DNA from 4 places in the Shewanella sp. W3-18-1 genome. Region 1 is predicted to be linked to each of the others. Evidence: predicted binding sites of a transcription regulator. Region 1 holds the regulator's gene; each other region holds the start of a gene.

Region 1 (4,419 bases):
AATGTCTCACTGACCGATCCTGAGAGCAATACCAACTGACTGGAATGTTCCGTTACAACTGATAAGTTATCTGACTCAGTTATTAAGCCTTGCTCAATAAAGAGATCCAGCACTTGATTGACATAGGAAGGTATATCCTTAATTCCCATAAACAGCTCAGCCTTTAGCAACGGATAAAAGTCATTCACGATTGCCACAATTTGCTGTCGCTGACTTTGCTCATTATGGGTCAAACAACTCGCAATAAGAGAAGGAATAATAAATAAGTGGATAATATTATTGCGATAATAGGTCATCGAAATGGCCTGATTAGCATCGATAGACACTATCTCACCTAAAGGATCACTGGATACTGAAAACTTATTTAAATCAATACCCTGCTGAACAAGATGCTTACCATCACCTTCCGCGACAGAAGTAAAAGAGGTATAAGGCACCCGCTTCAGCAGCGTGAGGTACAAATCTAACTGACGTTCTAACAAACAACGCTCAAGCGCATTTTGCTCAGAAGCCAATAAAGCTAAACTGGTGAGCGTGACGGAACTGGCCGCTGCCGCATCATTAATACGTGTCATCACCCGATTTGCTAACACGTTAACCGCTGGAGTTAACCAAGTTGGCTTTTGTTCAGGATCATCGGCAAGCTCTGCGCGCCAGTTAGGTGCCATTTCGTTTAAAAAGGTTTGCAGGGTAATCGGCTCTCCAAAGTTCACATAACCTTGACCAAAATTACCTAACTTGCGAATAGCTCCAAAAACTTGCCAAACGGATTCTTTTTGTTTTTTCTTGCCACTTAACTCTTTGTGATACGTGGCGACTTCCATCACATGGTCATAACCTAAATATACGGGAACCAAAGTAACTGGGCGCTCAATTCCGCGCAGCACGCTGTTCATTGTCATTGCTATCATGCCCGTTTTGGGCGCTAACAAACGCCCCGTACGAGACCGACCGCCCTCAGAGAAATACTCCACCGAATAGCCCTTGGCAAACAGTTGATCTAAATATTCACGAAAGACTGCGGTATAAAGCTTATTACCATTAAAACTACGACGGATAAAGAACGCGCCACCACGGCGGAACAATGGTCCCGCGGGCCAAAAGTTAAGGTTTATCCCTGCTGCAATATGCGGCGGCACCATACCTTGGTAATACAAAATGTAGGATAGCAATAGATAATCCATATGACTTCGATGACAAGGCACATAGACAATTTCGTGACCATCATGGTGTAACTGACGAATATGTTCGGCACCTTTAATATTGATGCCACTGTAGAGCTTATTCCATAACCAGGTTAAAAAACGCTCGGCAATGCGCACTAAACTATCTGAATAATTTGCTGCTATTTCATCAAGATACTCAATTGCAGTTTCACGAGATTGAGTTTCAGAAATCTTTTTGCTCACAGCCTCTTCTTGAATCGCCTTACGTAATGACTCCGATTTGAGCAACGAATCAAATAATGCCTGACGATTTGGCAGTAAAGGACCCGTCATCACCTTACGTTGGCGGCGAAAATGCACCCGTGCCACACGCGCTAATTTATGGGCTATCCCCATATCAGTACCGTGTTCATCTGCCATATAACGCAGTGAAACTGCATTCGAAAACTGTACAAAATTATGACGGCCTAGAAACAAAATCATGAAGCACTTACGTAGCCAAGTTGGATTTTCACGCTCCAACACAGCCGCTTTCATCGTATCGTCTTCTTTACCTGGAGTACGTCCCCAATAAAGACTCACTGGCACTAACTGAATATCAAGCTCCGGGCGCTCCTTATGAACAGCCAAGAGACGCATAAAACACTCAAGGAATGGCTCGTTACCCGCACGTTCACCAAACAAAGGTTTACGTCCTTGAAGGCAAACAACCCGTGGCGCAACAACACCGTTAACAACTAAAGGTTCGTAGGGGCTTGGCAAGCCTAATTTTTCGGTGACTTCACTTAGTGCCGCAATGTCACTCAGCGATTCTGTTTTCATGACATAAGCAAGTGGTCTGGAGGTATCCAGATTCAGATCGGCAAAAGGATCCTGAGGCACCACAATAGTGTGGACTAAGTGTTTTTGGATCCAACGTAATGATTTCAACCAAAGAGAGTCTTGTTTAGGCATTATTCTTATGCAATTAAGTACGTTTACTAGCCCAATAGAATACCAGACTCTGGGGAGTATTCGCTAATTCTCTCCTATATATCCCTAAATCGCCCTAACATCAGGCGTTTTATAAGCCTATAAAACAATATATGCATCCCATCGGGATAAAATAAATACTCTTAAAAAATTAAACACTTAAAATTAAATAAGAAAATATAAAACGCCTTATCTTCCATAAAAACTCAACCAATAGATCAGGCTGAGATTTGCCGATTTAAAACACTTTACGATCTAAAAATGGTTAATACTTGCACTACAAACAATACTGTATATACTAACAGTAACTGTATAGAAAAACAGGAACAGCCATGAGACCCTTAACGCCACGCCAAGCTGAAATTTTAGAGCTAATTAAACGTAATATTGCCGATACAGGAATGCCACCCACCCGAGCAGAAATTGCCACTCGTTTAGGCTTTAAAAGTGCTAATGCTGCTGAGGAGCACCTCAAAGCTCTCGCCAAAAAAGGCTGTATCGAAATCATGCCAGGTACCTCTCGGGGTATCCGTCTCCCAGCAGAGGAAGAGGTCGTGGTTGAATATGGCCTGCCACTTATAGGCCAAGTAGCCGCTGGTGAGCCAATCTTGGCTCAAGAACATGTTGAACAGTACTATCAAGTTGACCCAAGTATGTTCCACCCTACCGCCGATTTTTTACTGCGAGTAAAAGGTGACAGCATGAAAAACATCGGCATTCTTGAAGGTGATTTGTTAGCGGTGCATAAAGTACAACAAGCGAGAAATGGTCAAGTAGTTGTTGCAAGAGTCGACGATGATGTCACGGTTAAACGCTTCGAAAAAAAAGGCAACTTAGTCTATCTATACGCAGAAAATGAAGACTACTCACCAATTAAAGTGGATTTAAGTTGTCAAAGTTTAACAATTGAAGGACTCGCTGTTGGTGTGATCCGTAATGGAGATTGGCTATGAGTAACCTATTAGGCAATGCCCCACGTCATCCGGGGTTGTGGCTCGACAACATTCGAGAGCCTGATGCAAACTGGCAGTATGCACCGATCAGCTGTGTGCCTACACAGACTCAAGGCCGTACTGAGTTAATCCAGCTCAGTACGCAGCTCGCACAACTCAGTCAACAGGGGCGTTGGGTTGTACTCATCAATCCACCAAGTATTGGCTATAAACAGTTACTCACATCAGCAGGTGTGCGCATGGATCGTATATTACTCGTTCATGCAAAAGATGAGGTAGAAACCCTATGGGCGATGGAGAAAGCCTTAACAAGTGGTACGTCCAGTGCAGTCATTACTTGGACGACCTCACTCGATGCCCGTGATAATCGACGCTTACAAATTGTGGCAAAAAGTGCCAGAGCGATGGGTATTGTATTAGAGGAAGTAAATAACCACTTACAGGATAAGGTCCGCCTTGAGCAACATACACACTTTAAGCAAGCCACTTTTTTTAGCCCTGTTCATTAGTTTTACAAAAGATTTTTTAGCCGTGAAAGCCGCCTCACATATGAATGTGAGGCTTTTTTTTAGCAATTTTTCAGACAATTAGAAAAATAAGTGATCTTGATCAATATTTAAACAGCAAGTATGGTTGATTAAGCTGGTGACTCTATATCTCTGGCGATGGTAAAAACCGAGCTGTTATCCCAGCCAATTTTCCATCAATAATTAAAATGACAGATTTTTTCAGTAGTATGTGCCAGCGTGGCGAATTAACAGCAGTAACAGTACAAAAGTAAGCCATCAACGCACATTGAAGTCAAAAACGCTTTTTTGGGAACTGAAGAGTTTGCATAGAGTTGAGACTTACTGTGTGACTCTTCTTTGTAGTTGCAATTTGCAATTAGCAGAGGAGAAGTCTTGTGAAGCAATTGTTGTATTGTTTACTCGTGGTGTTATTCGCACCACCGTTGAACGCAGCGGATTCGCGGTTCAATATGACCACTGGTGTAACCGAGATAAGTGGCAAGGTTTATCACTTGCATATGACTATCTTGTATATCTGCTGTGCTATTGGCCTCGTGGTTTTTGGCGTAATGATTTATGCCATGATAAACCACAGAAAATCCAAAGGCGCAGTTGCCGCCCATTTCCATGAAAGTACCAAAGTTGAAATTGCTTGGACCATATTGCCATTTATTATCCTGATCCTAATGGCCATACCTGCAACCAAAACCTTAATCGCAATGGAAGATACGAGCAATGCTGATATCACCATCAAAGTCACTGGTTCTCAGTGGAAATGGCATTACAGCTACTTCGATCAAGATATTGATTTTTACAGCA
Region 2 (4,419 bases), 1.1 Mb from region 1:
TGTTTATGGCCTCGGTGACTTTCGCCACTATCGATAAACTCGGCTTGTTGAGGTGATAAGGCGCTTCACAAGCAAGGGGTGGTTTTACCTTGCCAGTGAAGCCATCACCGTACCCTTGGCTAATGGTTGCCAGTGTTCTCACAACGTCGTACTCGAACAATGGGGCAAAAGCTTCACCACGCTTATGCAATTTGAGCTTTTGGTCATACTCAATGTTGCCTGGTGCAAGCTCTCGGTACATTGTGAAGTCTTTCGTTGCTTGTGCAGCGGCTATGCTGAAGCGATCGACTAAATCCGCCCGTACCGCTTCTCCCTTAAACAATAAGGTGAAATCGATGTGGGCAATGCGATCCCTGGTTGCTTGTGGCAACTGCGCTATCTGCGAAAGCCTATCTGACTTCGCCACTACCGTTTGTTTCAGACCATCATTTGTCATGCGTCTTGTTTATCCAATTCAACCAGATTCTTAATACTCTGCTTATAAAGTAAGGACCGTCATGGCGTAATCACATTGAATAGTGTCACTCAATGCTGCTCTTAATCCGCAATGACTTAGCAATCTCTAACGGTTGAAGCTGGACAGATGGTCATAAAACACTGAATAGGCTTCAACCTAATTAATTTTATTAGGTATCATCCTATCACAAATTATTTTGTAGGGAAGACTAAGCGGCAACTTTTTGATCTGGATTGCAATTGCCGCTCAGGTATGGGCGTGAAGACCTTGTTTGGTGCCATCGATGATAGTTGCTATCAATCAATGCGCTACCCGAACCAGTGACACCACGATGTTACCGCGCTGAGATCCCCCTTTGTCCGACTCTGTAGACATCAGGACTCGTTGCTCACTCTCTCGAACGCGCCTGGCAACTTCTGCCTGGGCAGGCAGCAATGGCAGCATCCCTTCAGCAATCGCGTCTGGTGCAGACTCTTGGCCACAAGACATCAAGTGCTTCCATGGATCTTTAAGAAAGCGCTCGAACGTGATGCCAAATTCAATGATGCGGGCAGAGACGAAGATTTCGCCCCAGTATTCAATGTAGGTGTCTTGGTACATGGAAAGATTCCTCTTGTTGGTTAAACCATGAGTTCACTTTCCATTTTCCAGAGGTTTTCAAATATGCAAGGCTTACCTTGTAGAGAGCTACAAAGCTTTAAATCGATTACGGGCATCTTTGTAGTCATAGTGGGCATGTTCTGAGCCACGATGATACAAATCATCCAGGTAAGTTTGTTCCTGCGGCAACTCGTCTTCGCTGATTTCGCGCCACCAATGTTTGTTGGCACCTTTAACACCGTCATGCCAGCGGTAACCACGCTCTTTCAAATAGTCCTTTACGTCAAACGGCGCACCAAACGCACGAACTAACACAGTTCGCCTGTCTGCTTCAGACAACAAGTTTGCAACGGACTCGGGCAACAAATGGAACAACCAGGCCATCGCGAAACAATCAGTTGCAGCTCGGTGTCCTTCATAAAACCAACCTAAGCGAAGCAGCAGGTACTCAAGCTTTCGACTTTCAAAACCCAGCGCCTTCCAATCTATGCCACTGGCTGAACAGGCCCAAGATAGATGTCCTAATGCAGCAAACCGCTTTTCAAAGAAAGGACGATCAAACTGCGCATTGTGTGCAACCACCAGCGGATCATCGGATAACCAACTCGCTACCAGTGAATCATCAATGTGCTGGCCTTGAACCATATCATCGGTAATACCGGTTAACTCGGTAATCAGCTCGGGGATTGGCTTGCCGGGATCTTCATACAGGCTGATCACATCAACAATCGACACAATCCGCTTAGCAGAGGGGCTGTAAAGCACCTTAACCATACCAAGCTCAATAATGGACTCGTCATCGGCAGACAGTCCGGTTGTCTCTGTATCGAGCAGCACCATTGGCCGTTCATCACCGACCACAGGAGAAAGTTCAAGTGGCCAAGTCTGCGGCTCACGCGTTAATGGAATACGCTCCAGCAATCTAAAATCTTCTGGTCTTTCTGGGATATCCGCGAGGCGCTCTAGCGGAAATGGCGCAGGGGCTCTTGTCATTGATGGTTCCTCTTCAATTCTATTGTTCGCTTTGGGTTATTTAACTGTGCCACAGGTTGTACAAAATGCACCTTGGATACCTCAGCGTTTTTTTAATCTTTCTACTGGGTGAACCTATGTATGAAGGCTTTGACTAAGCCTTTCAGAAAGCCTTAGCTAAACCGTTTAGGTAACCCTTACCGATACCCTTTACGTATGGCTTAGCCAACCCCTTTTCAAACGGTTGAAAAAGGCTTTAACTGAGTTCGACTGAGCATTTTAATGATGCTCCTGACTTCGCTTTAAGCCAGTAAATTCAATACGAAGCAGAATTTTACTAACTGTTTTTAAACCCTTTGCAAAGGGTTCAACAAGCCTTGTTTGACGGTTACTTGACCCATGCGTTAACCAGTAGCAGTAACAGGATCAGTAACAGAAACAAGAGCAGTAGGCAGAAGCAGTATTGTCCAAGCCTTGCAGGCTTTGGCGAGCGCGAGCAATCCCCACATCTAGTTTTTCATCACAAAAAAGAAATCACCCACGACACAACGTCTTACTCGAACAACTACAGTTTTACCTACAATTTTACTTGTAGAAATCAGCATAGCATTAGATACTGTATAAACAAACAGTACTAATTGTGATTTTTCGAGGTTCGTCATGAGTGTCTCGCTGATAGGCCGTAGCGGCGCACTTGCCTTCATCAAAGCCAAGCGCCTTCGTATTCCATTGTTTATGGAACGTGTTTCTGCTGGTTTTCCCTCACCAGCGCAGGATTATGTTGAGCAAACGCTCGACCTTAACGAGCTGTGCATCAAGCGACCGGCTGCAACGTTCTTTGTGCGTGTTGAAGGTGATTCAATGATTGATGCCGGGATTCACCCAGATGATATTTTGGTGGTTGATCGCTCTGTCCAAGCCGAACACGGTGACATTGTCATCGCGGGTATCCATGGTGAACTCACGGTAAAGGAGCTTCAACTAAGGCCGTGCGTCAAGTTGATCCCAAGAAACCAAGCGTATGAGCCCATCCATATTCCTGAAGGGACAGAGTTAGAGATATTTGGCGTGGTTACCAATGTGGTGCGAAACATGCGCCGCAAGTCGTGACTAGCCCATGCCTGTATTTGCCTTGGTGGACTGCAACAACTTTTACGCCAGTTGTGAGAAGCTGTTTCGTCCTGATTTAAAAGATACGCCGGTTGTGGTGCTGTCCAACAATGACGGCTGCGTGGTTGCACGCTCGCGTGAAGCTAAGTTACTCGGTATTAAAATGGGCGTACCCGTTTTTCAAATAAAAGCTGAAATGCAGCGCAATGGTATTTTGGCATTCTCGTCCAACTATGCGCTGTATGCAGATTTAAGTAGTCGAGTGATGCGCACTTTGGAAGAGATGGCACCACGAGTAGAGGTTTACTCCATTGACGAAGCGTTTTTGGACTTAACCGGTATTGAGTCTGCCATATCTCTTGTCGAGTTCGGACAACAAGTGCGAGAGCGCATAGGCCACTGGATTGGGATCACCGTCTGTGTAGGGATTGCACCGACTAAAACACTCGCCAAACTGGCAAACCATGCCGCTAAAAAGTATCCAGCCACTCAGGGCGTTGTAGACCTGACCAATCCAGAACGGCAACGTCGATTGCTCGCATTAGTTCCGGTTGATGATGTTTGGGGCGTTGGTAGACGGCTTTCTAAGCGTTTAAATACGTTGGGTATCACCACAGCCTTAGACCTCGCCAATGCCTCTCCTAGAGCCATCAGAGACCAGTTTTCGGTGGTTTTAGAAAGAACCGTCAGAGAGCTCAATGGTGAGTCGTGCATTGAACTTGAAGAGATCCCGCCAACTAAGAAGCAAATCGTCTGTAGCCGTTCATTTGGCGCAAAAGTAACGCAATTTGAATTGTTACGTGAGGCCGTATGCGAATACGCAACCCGCGCCACGGAGAAGCTACGCAAAGAACAGCAGCAAGCCAAAGTGATGACCGTGTTCATACGAACCAGCCCCTTTAAGGACAACGAGCCGCAGTACAGCAATTCCGCATCCGGTGAGTTACTGATCCCCAGTTGCGATACGCGGGATTTTATCGAGCTGGCCAATCACTTACTCAAGCGAATTTGGAAGGATGGTTTTCGTTATGCCAAAGCGGGCGTCATGCTGTCTGACTTTTACGATCCTAGCATGTTTCAACCAGGACTATTCGATGACGTATCGACCCGCTCTAATAGCCAACAGTTAATGTCTGTATTGGACACCATTAACCAAAGCGGTGCCGGAAAGGTTTTCTTTGCTGGACAAGGTACGAAGAAAGATTGGTCGATGAAGCGAGAGCATTTGTCTCCCGCCTACACAACACGCTGGGACCAGTTGCCGAGAGTGAAGTAGCGCA
Region 3 (4,419 bases), 1.2 Mb from region 1:
GTTGCGCTTACTGCACCGAGACGCCCATAGGGTAAATCTTACCGCCACAGGTCAGCGTTATCTCGAACGTTGCGGCCCACTGTTTATCGAGTTAAACCAAGTATCGGGTGAGCTGCATGCCGATAAACATCAAGCGGTTGGAAAACTGCGGATCTCAGCACCCATCAACACCACCTACCTTTGGCTGGGGGAATCACTCAACGCCTTTCAATTACGCTATCCTAATATCGATATCGATTTAAGCCTGTCGAATATGAATATCGATGTCAGTGAAAACGCGATTGATATCGCCTTTCGGGTTGGCGAGCCTAAAGATCCTGATTGGATTGCAAGGCCACTCACCACCATTAGCTTTGTGCTTTGCGCCAGTAGTTCGGCAACGCAATGGCATTCTCTGCAATCTATAGAGGAGCTCGAACAACATCCCGTTATTATCGCAAAACCAGCTAAAACATGGCGCTTACAACATAATATCACTGGGCAAGATTTCGAATTTGAGCCGAGGGGCAATATCAAATTAGCCGTCGATGATATGGCTATCGCCAGTCAAGCTGTGATGGCAGGGCTCGGTATTGGACTATTACCAATTAGCATGGCGAGTGAACGAATACAAAGCGGCAAGCTTATTCAAATACTGCCCGAGTGGAAAGGTGCTCCGCGTACCGCTTACTTGATGTATCGCGATCGCGATAATCTTCCTCTACGGGTTAGGCTCTTGATTGATTTTATGCTGGAAAACCCACCCTCAGCTTATTAAGCGATTCGAGTTGGTGATGAAATTGATCGACTCAATAAGTGCCTAGAGCGCTAAATCAAGCTGAGTCTGGGTGTTTAATGTTGATGCGACATAAAGTGTTGAATCGGCTAATCCTACAGAAATACCCACAAGCCGGATCCCCCGAGCATCCTGCCTAGCTAATGCCTGAGTAAGAAGATCATAAAACAGGTTCACTGAAACCTCCTCAGTGCGATGCTCTATGGTGGTTTGTTTAAAATCGCTAAATTTAAGTTTAACGACTTGCTTATGGATCTTTCGATCCTTAGCGCTGCGGCTTAAACGCAACGCCAACTCTTGGATTAATCCCGGCATCACCTGCTGGCACTGTTCTAAGGTATAAATATCCTTGGCGAGAGTGGTCTCAACGCCAACGGACTTACGCTCACGATCGATGGAAATTCCCCGTCCGTCAATGCCATGGGCGCGCTCAATTAGCACTGCACCCAATTTACCAAAACGGGAGAGCAACTCTTGTTTTGAATAAACCTGCACATCACCACAAGTGTTTAACCCAAGGGATGTTAACTTTTCAGCGGTGACTTTACCCACTCCGGGAATTTTACGTAGCGATAAGGTCTTAACAAACTCAGGAAGCATCTCTGGTGTGATCACATATTGCCCGTTAGGCTTATTCAGATCCGAGGCAACCTTTGCCAAAAACTTCACTGGTGCTATCCCCGCCGAAGCCGTTAAACCCGTTTCGGCTAAGATATCACGGCGAATAGCCTCAGCAATTAAGGTTGCAGAACCCTTATATTGTTGGCACTCACTCACATCTAAATAGGCTTCATCTAAGGAAAGCGGTTCAATCAATGGCGTGTAGCGGGAGAAGATTTCACGAATGTGTAGCGATACTTCTTTGTAAACCTGCATCCGACCGGGAACCAAAATAAGATTGGGACACAGCTTAAAGGCATAGGAAGTCGCCATCGCCGAACGTACCCCAAATTTACGCGCCTCGTAACTACAAGTGCTGATCACACCGCGACGTTCACGACTGCCACCCACGGCTAAAGGCTTGCCACGGTACTCGGGAAAGTCACGCATTTCTACTGCTGCAAAATAGCAGTCCATATCGATGTGAATAATTTTTCGCACGTTGAATTCCTCCAACGTCAAAATACTGTATATAAAACCAGTAATCAAGTGCTCTATACACACTTATTCTCTTACCCACAGATAAAACAAAAGGAGCCGAAGCTCCTTTTATTGATGACGCGTCTACCTGAGATCAGATTTTGAATTGCCCAATATTTAAGGTGAGTTTACGGGTTACATGTTCAAAGCCCTGTAGACTTTGCGATAGATCTTGGCTGGATAACAAAGATTGATCCGATAAACCACGGACATTCTCAACGTTTTGCGCCACTTCCTCAGCCACTACCGCCTGTTGACCAATTGCCACGGTAATTTCTACGGTTTGTTGCTGAATAGACACAATGGCATTTGCGATATCATTTAATGCTTGCTCCACTTGAGTCGTCAGATCCTGACCTGCTTTTGCCTGCTCAACGCCAGACTCCATCACTTGTTCTGCCTGTAATGCACTTTGTTGTAATGTCTGAATAATGCCCTGAATATTAGCGGTAGAATCTTGGGTTCGCGATGCCAACGTACGCACTTCATCTGCCACCACAGCAAAGCCACGGCCTTGTTCACCCGCACGGGCCGCTTCGATAGCCGCATTGAGCGCCAGTAGATTAGTTTGCTCGGCAATATGACGAATAACACTCAATACCTCACCGATTTGTTCTGAGCTATTACGTAAGTGTTTAATCACTTTTGCAGCCTCAATAACTTGCAGAGATAGTACTTTCATCCCTTCTGTCGCACGTGAAACAATCTGAGTACCATCGTGGGCTTGAGTTTGTGCTTTCTGTGCAAAATCATTTGCTCTTTGGGCACTCACCGCCATCTCTTGGCTCGTCTGTGCCATTTGTGTCGCTGCGGTTGCCACAGAATCGATTTGCTGTTTCTGAGATGACACTGAAGATACGGCTAATTCACACACTTGCCGAGCATCTTCCACCCCTGTACCGACTTCCTGCGTTAGCGTGCGGGTATGCAATAACATATGCTGAACTTTTTCAGCAAAGCGGTTAAAGGCATCACCCAGTTTGCCTAATTCATCTTCTCGATCCATTAGAATACGTTGAGAAAGATCGCTATCACCTTCAGCAATATCCTCCATCGCATCCAATAGCTTAGATAACTGACGTCTAAAGGGCAGCAACATTAACCAAACCGTTATTCCGACTAATAGCATAATGCCGATAGCAACTAAACACGCATTCCAAAAGGCCACTGTCACAGGCGCTTCTATTACCTCATGGGGTAACATAAAGGCTAAGTGCCATTTTTGCTTAGGATAATCCCCTCCGACAGATACAAAAGTGACTCTCTGTGGCACGCCATTAAACGTCACTTCAGCAAAGCCTTGAGCTTCCCGTTGCATCTGTTGTCTTAGTAAGGCGAATCCAGACGTATTTTCAAACTGACTGTCGACTTGACTAGCTAAAGAGCCCGGTGGAAAACGCTCAGAAAATCCAGGGAAATAAACCAGCTTGCCGTCATCGGTCATCAGGAAAGCCTGACCAAAATTGCGATATTTGATCGGTGCTAACAGGGATTTACCAATAGTATCGATCAAAATATCCATACCACCGATACCAATCAATTCACCATTTGCCCCATAGACAGGAGTTTTAACCGTAGCAGAGATAGAGCCATCGTTAGCATCCACTGCAGGGTCGCCCACAAAGAGTCCACGTTGGTCGATAGCCTCCTGCCACCAAGGTCGTTTATTGGTGTAATAATTGGGGTCGCCATCGAAACGACCATTGAGATCAAAATATTCAAACGTATTAGCCGAACCAAAAAATACGGATTTTATATCGGGATCGCGCTCAGAAAAGGATTTGAAATAACGAATAATATTTTGATATTGGCTATCAGCGGCAAGATTGCTGCCACGGGCATGATACTGGCTAAACCAACTCACTAAACCCGGTTCAGCAAATATGGAGTGGATGACCTGACCCTTAGCAATAAAATATCCACTGATTTCATTGGCTTTTAATGCAACAAGTGCCGAAATATCCTCATCGACTTGCTTACGAGTATTATTACTTTCTTTCGTTACCAACAAAACGGCAACTAAGGTAAGGAGTACTGCTAAGGCGCTGACAATCGTCACAACCAACTGCAAACTTAGAGAACGTTTTATATATCCCATCTATATCCCCGTCAGACCGACAACATTTAACAATATAAGGCGCAAAAACAGTTTTACACGTTAACAATTTTTACGGGGCAACAACAGATGAAATTCATATAAAAAACGTAAACAACTATTTGTAAAGAAAGGACATTACACACATAACAGAATTAGCTGAATTTAATAAAGATGGCAGAGGATGAATTTGTGAGGGCGGATTTTTATAGTTAGATAAACTGTATAAAAGATTAAGTATATGTACAAAAGTAGAAATAAGATCAGCGAGGCAAACCCGCTGATCTTCATGTAGACGTTACATCTTAGTTTGCAGATAGTTTTGCAGTCCAACACGGTCAATAAGTCCAAGTTGTTTTTCGAGCCAATACATATGATCAGACTCAGTATCGTCAAGCAACACTTCAAG
Region 4 (4,419 bases), 1.9 Mb from region 1:
AGCGCAGTTGCTACTAACGTTTTGTTCATTTGGTGCTTAACCTTTTCGTTTATGTTTTATCAACGTCATTCCGTTGTTATATTTCCTTACAATTTCCCTTTGAGAGTAGCAAACTTTCAATGACCTCTCAAAGCGAAACCTAAAGAATATGTAGATTAACATCACAAAAAAGTAGCAGTTAACCTGTACCAAACAGGTTTAAACGCCACAAAAGCCAGCATTAGCAACAGAGTAAAAACAACAAGCACACTAAATTAACACCAACTGCTTTGATGCAATATCCATGTAGTTTAGTTTCATTATTGAAAAGACAGGCTCTGCTATTGGCCTAATTTGCTTATCAATATAATATTGGTAATCAATTTTAGACGTTCTGTATTGCTCTGATTCCGGTCCGTTAACTGTAATCACATAATCAATTTGCGCCCCCTTCTTGCCAAAGGCACTCGTTCCTGTTAAGTCACAAAGCTGACGTGCGACTTTAATATGTGGGGAGGATTTAGCCGTATACTCTTCAATATTGCGGCGCATACGCTTTCGAAACACTAACTCGTCATCCCTTTTACCCGTTAAGATATCTTCTATCACAGTCATAATATAACTACTGATATCACGTTGATTAAACATACGTTCATAAAGTGCTTGTTGGACAGTGCGTGCCAATGGGCTCCAATCGCTACGAACCTGTTCCATCCCTTTAAAGGTGATTTCTAATTCATTTTTTGAATTACGCCACGCACCGACATAGCGTTTCTTACTTCCCTCTTTGGATCCGCGTAGTGTAGGCATAAAAAATTGTTCGTAATGCCGTTCAAACTGCAGTTCTAAAAAGCTGTCAACTTGGTATTCATCTTGGATTTTAGTTTGCCATTTAGTATTGATATGCGTCGCGAGTGTTTGGCCAAGCAGATTAATGTCAGATAAATCGGGGGCATCCCCTAACCAAACAAAAGTAGAATCTGTATCACCATAAATCACTTGATAGCCCATTTCTTCTATCCAAGCTCGGGTTTGCTTCATAATCTGATGGCCCCGCATAGTGATGGAACTGGCTAATCTTGCATCGTGAAACACACAGCCTTGGGAGCCAAGCACACCATAAAGTGAATTCATAATAATTTTAATAGCTTGGGATAATGGTGAGTTTTGTTCACACTTCGCTTTTTCTCGTTGCTCAGAAAGACGCTGGATAAGCTTAGGTAAAATAGGTTGATGCCGACTAAAGCGGCCACCAAGAAAACCTTGAACACATTCAGACTCGGGTAAGTGTAAACCTTCAACTAACCCTTTGGGATCGATAAGAAATGTACGAATAATAGATGGATAAAGGCTTTTAAAATCAAAAACTAAAATATGTTGATAAAGTCCTGGGATAGAATCCATCACATAACCGCCAGGACTCTCTATACCATCGCTAGCAGGGGCATCCGGAGCGACATATCCTGCACGATGTAAATGCGGTAAATACAGATGATTAAATGCTGCAACCGAAGCCCCTACCCGTCCAAGCTCTAAGCCTGTGAGCTCAGCTCTGGCAAGGGCAAAATCCCATAATTGAGTTTGATTAAAAATATCCCACACTAATCGACTGTCGGTAAGATTATAGTGTGCTAACGCCTGTTTATTTGTCGCAAACAGCGCATCAATTTCGTTAACTCGATTGTCAACATTATGAATAGCCTTTCCTTCACCTAAAAGCGCTTGGGCGACAAACTCTAGGGAGAATCGCTCAAAATGATAAAACGCCGCTTTTAACCAATCGATACCATCAAGCACGACACGCCCGGGTAAACTTAAAGTCTCGGGGCGAAATTTATTATCCACCTTCCATTCAAGCAGCGTCCCTCCACGTCCAATGGTAAGAGGAATGCGATGTAATAATGCTCGTCGAAACAATAATGCAAGATCAAATGTAACGACAGACCAGCCGATGATGAAATCAGGATCATATTCGTGGAACCAAACGATTAAGCGGCGGATCAGGGCGGCTTCATCCATAACCCACTCGATGTAATGGACAGCATTAGCTTCCGGTTTTCCGACCATAATCACTTTTTCATAAATATCATCCTTCGAATCTTTACCATATAGGGCAACTGAATAGATGACCCCCTCAAAGCTGCACTCAAAATCCAGCGAAATAGTACGTAAACTAACAGAAGTTTGCGGAGCAATACTCTTAGCACGCTCTGCTATAAATATAGGAGGCTCATCAATCTGCTGTTGATAATATCCAAGAAAAGCAACATCAAGTGCCACAAAACGCTCAATTAAGAAACGTTGTTCGGGGCGAATATCCGCTTCAAATAATGGAATATCGGCATCTTTAGCAATTCGCTGTAAAGTACGTGATGCGCTACTTGATTGCGCATAAATGCCACTGACAGCTTCACCTTTAAAACTTTTAAGCCCTAAAGGGGAAAAACGCAGTCCTTGGCCGGGCGTTTGCAACTGCAATGAAGTCACATCAGCTTGATGACAAAAACAAATGTATTCAGCATCGTGAACTTCCACCAATACAGGGCCTTGCTCGGTTGCTAAATAATATTGCAGCACTAGATGGCCATTACGCTGGCTTGCATGGCGTGTTAAGACTCGACCTTGTACACTCACGAGTGCATTAGTCTCAGGCTTCATCGGCATGGACTCTCAATTTAAAATGCCATTTAAAGGCAGAAAGGTTTCTTAGGCTATGCAATCACTGTTATTATGTACAGCATTAATTCGATAAAGTAGTGACGCATGTTACCTGACAATGTAAAAACACAGATCCGCGCCATCTATAAGGATATCGCCACTGCGTTACCTAATTTTAGGCCGCGCCGCGAACAAAACTTTATGGTTGCCGAAATCTCTAAAACCCTCGCCGGAGAATACGACAAAGATAGACGTATTATTGTGGTTGAAGCAGGTACAGGGATTGGTAAATCGTTATCTTACATTTTAGGTACTATCCCACTTGCCCTTGCAAGCAAAAAAAAAGTGTGCATTGCCACCGCAACTGTCGCACTTCAGGAGCAGTTGCTACACAAAGACTTGCCCTTCTTTCTGGCACAATCGGGTTTGAATTTTCGGTTTGGTTTAGTGAAAGGTCGGCAACGTTATGTCTGTCTTTCAAAACTAGCTATGCTGGTTGGTGATGATAACAGCACTCAAATGGCCATGTGGCAAACCAAACCCGATAATAGCCAAATTGCTATGCTACAAGCATTATTAGAAGACTTTACCGAAGGGCGCTGGAATGGTGAACTGGATACGTTAACCACACCACTTCCCGACTATCTCTGGCAACAAATCGCCTGTGATAAACACAGTTGCCACCGCCAAGTTGCCAGCCACCGAAATTGCCCTTTCCATAAAGCACGTGAAGATGTCGATACTTGGGATGTCTTAATCGCCAACCATAGCTTACTATTCGCCGATCTAGAACTCGGGGGGGGCGTGATTCTGCCAGATCCGGAAGACGTGTTCTACGTTATCGACGAAGCCCATCATTTGCCAATTGTCGCACGGGATTTTTCCAGCGCACAGGCAACCCTCAGGGGTGCTACCGACTGGCTTGAAAAAGTAGGAAAGACTAGCGCTAAGTTACAGAATCAAATCAAAAGCAATCATATCATCGCACCGGCTCAGGCCATGCAAGACCATATTGCCGATCTTATTGGCCAGCTCAATCAAGTCGCCCATTATTGCGATACCCAAACTAAACAATTTGCGAACCCAGAAAGCCGCTATCGCTTCGAGCATGGCGTATTACCTGAGACATTACGGATCCCCGCTGAAAATCTCGCTACCACGGCTAATCTTGCCTTAAAGCAATTTAACAAAATGCAATTGTTGCTCACTGAAGCTATTAAGGATGGGGATATTCCTAAGCATCAATCCGAAGCACTGCAAGCTGAAATGGGCTTTATGTTACAGCGCCTCGAAAATCTGCAAAAATTATGGCGTATGATGGCCAAAGAAGATAAACACAAGGGCGCGCCAATGGCCCGCTGGATTGAACTCATCACTGGTAAGCAGGTAGATTATCTCTTTAGTGCATCTCCAATTGAAGTAGGTTTTATGCTTGAGTCTATGCTATGGCAAAAAGCCGCTGGAGTAGTGTTGTGTAGTGCAACCTTGCGGGCACTTAACAACTTTGATCACTTCGTTCATCAAGTAGGATTATCACTCAACGATGGAAGTCGCTATTTAGCCCTGCAATCCCCCTTCGATTATCCCAATAATGCCACGCTGTATTTACCCAAAATGAAAACAGAGCCTACGGATGATGCCTATACCGCAGAACTGGCCGAACAAATTATCGAGTTGATTGAAGGTGAGATGGCCACTTTAGTGCTGTTTGCCTCTTACTGGCAAATGGAAAAAGTCGCCGAACTGCTCGAGGGAAAACTCAAAACGGAACTGCTTATCCAA

Evidence for each region. The regulator LexA, encoded in region 1, represses DNA repair genes until DNA is damaged. The targets are predictions, from matches to a motif close to TACTGTATNNNNATACAGTA.
Region 2: umuD (translesion error-prone DNA polymerase V autoproteolytic subunit) is a predicted target of LexA. The motif match lies at 2,644-2,663, and genes of this name have one in related genera.
Region 3: dinB (DNA polymerase IV) is a predicted target of LexA. The motif match lies at 1,900-1,919, and genes of this name have one in related genera.
Region 4: dinG (ATP-dependent DNA helicase DinG) is a predicted target of LexA. The motif match lies at 2,700-2,719, and genes of this name have one in related genera.

The regions. Positions count from the first base shown of each region.
Region 1 is NC_008750.1:160,926-165,344, reverse strand. It holds gene plsB (glycerol-3-phosphate 1-O-acyltransferase PlsB) at 1-2,120, opposite strand, end outside; gene lexA (transcriptional repressor LexA) at 2,471-3,091, shown strand; gene SPUTW3181_RS00700 (cell division inhibitor SulA) at 3,088-3,600, shown strand; gene coxB (cytochrome c oxidase subunit II) at 3,996-4,419, shown strand, end outside.
Region 2 is NC_008750.1:1,229,636-1,234,054, reverse strand. It holds gene SPUTW3181_RS05630 (WYL domain-containing protein) at 1-436, opposite strand, end outside; gene SPUTW3181_RS05625 (hypothetical protein) at 758-1,057, opposite strand; gene SPUTW3181_RS05620 (3'-5' exonuclease) at 1,145-2,050, opposite strand; gene umuD (translesion error-prone DNA polymerase V autoproteolytic subunit) at 2,690-3,139, shown strand; gene umuC (translesion error-prone DNA polymerase V subunit UmuC) at 3,147-4,415, shown strand.
Region 3 is NC_008750.1:3,679,597-3,684,015, forward strand. It holds gene SPUTW3181_RS16755 (LysR family transcriptional regulator) at 1-757, shown strand, start outside; gene dinB (DNA polymerase IV) at 800-1,876, opposite strand; gene SPUTW3181_RS16765 (methyl-accepting chemotaxis protein) at 2,010-4,013, opposite strand; gene bfr (bacterioferritin) at 4,309-4,419, opposite strand, start outside.
Region 4 is NC_008750.1:2,946,550-2,950,968, forward strand. It holds gene SPUTW3181_RS13520 (porin) at 1-29, opposite strand, end outside; gene SPUTW3181_RS13525 (DNA polymerase II) at 250-2,637, opposite strand; gene dinG (ATP-dependent DNA helicase DinG) at 2,743-4,419, shown strand, end outside.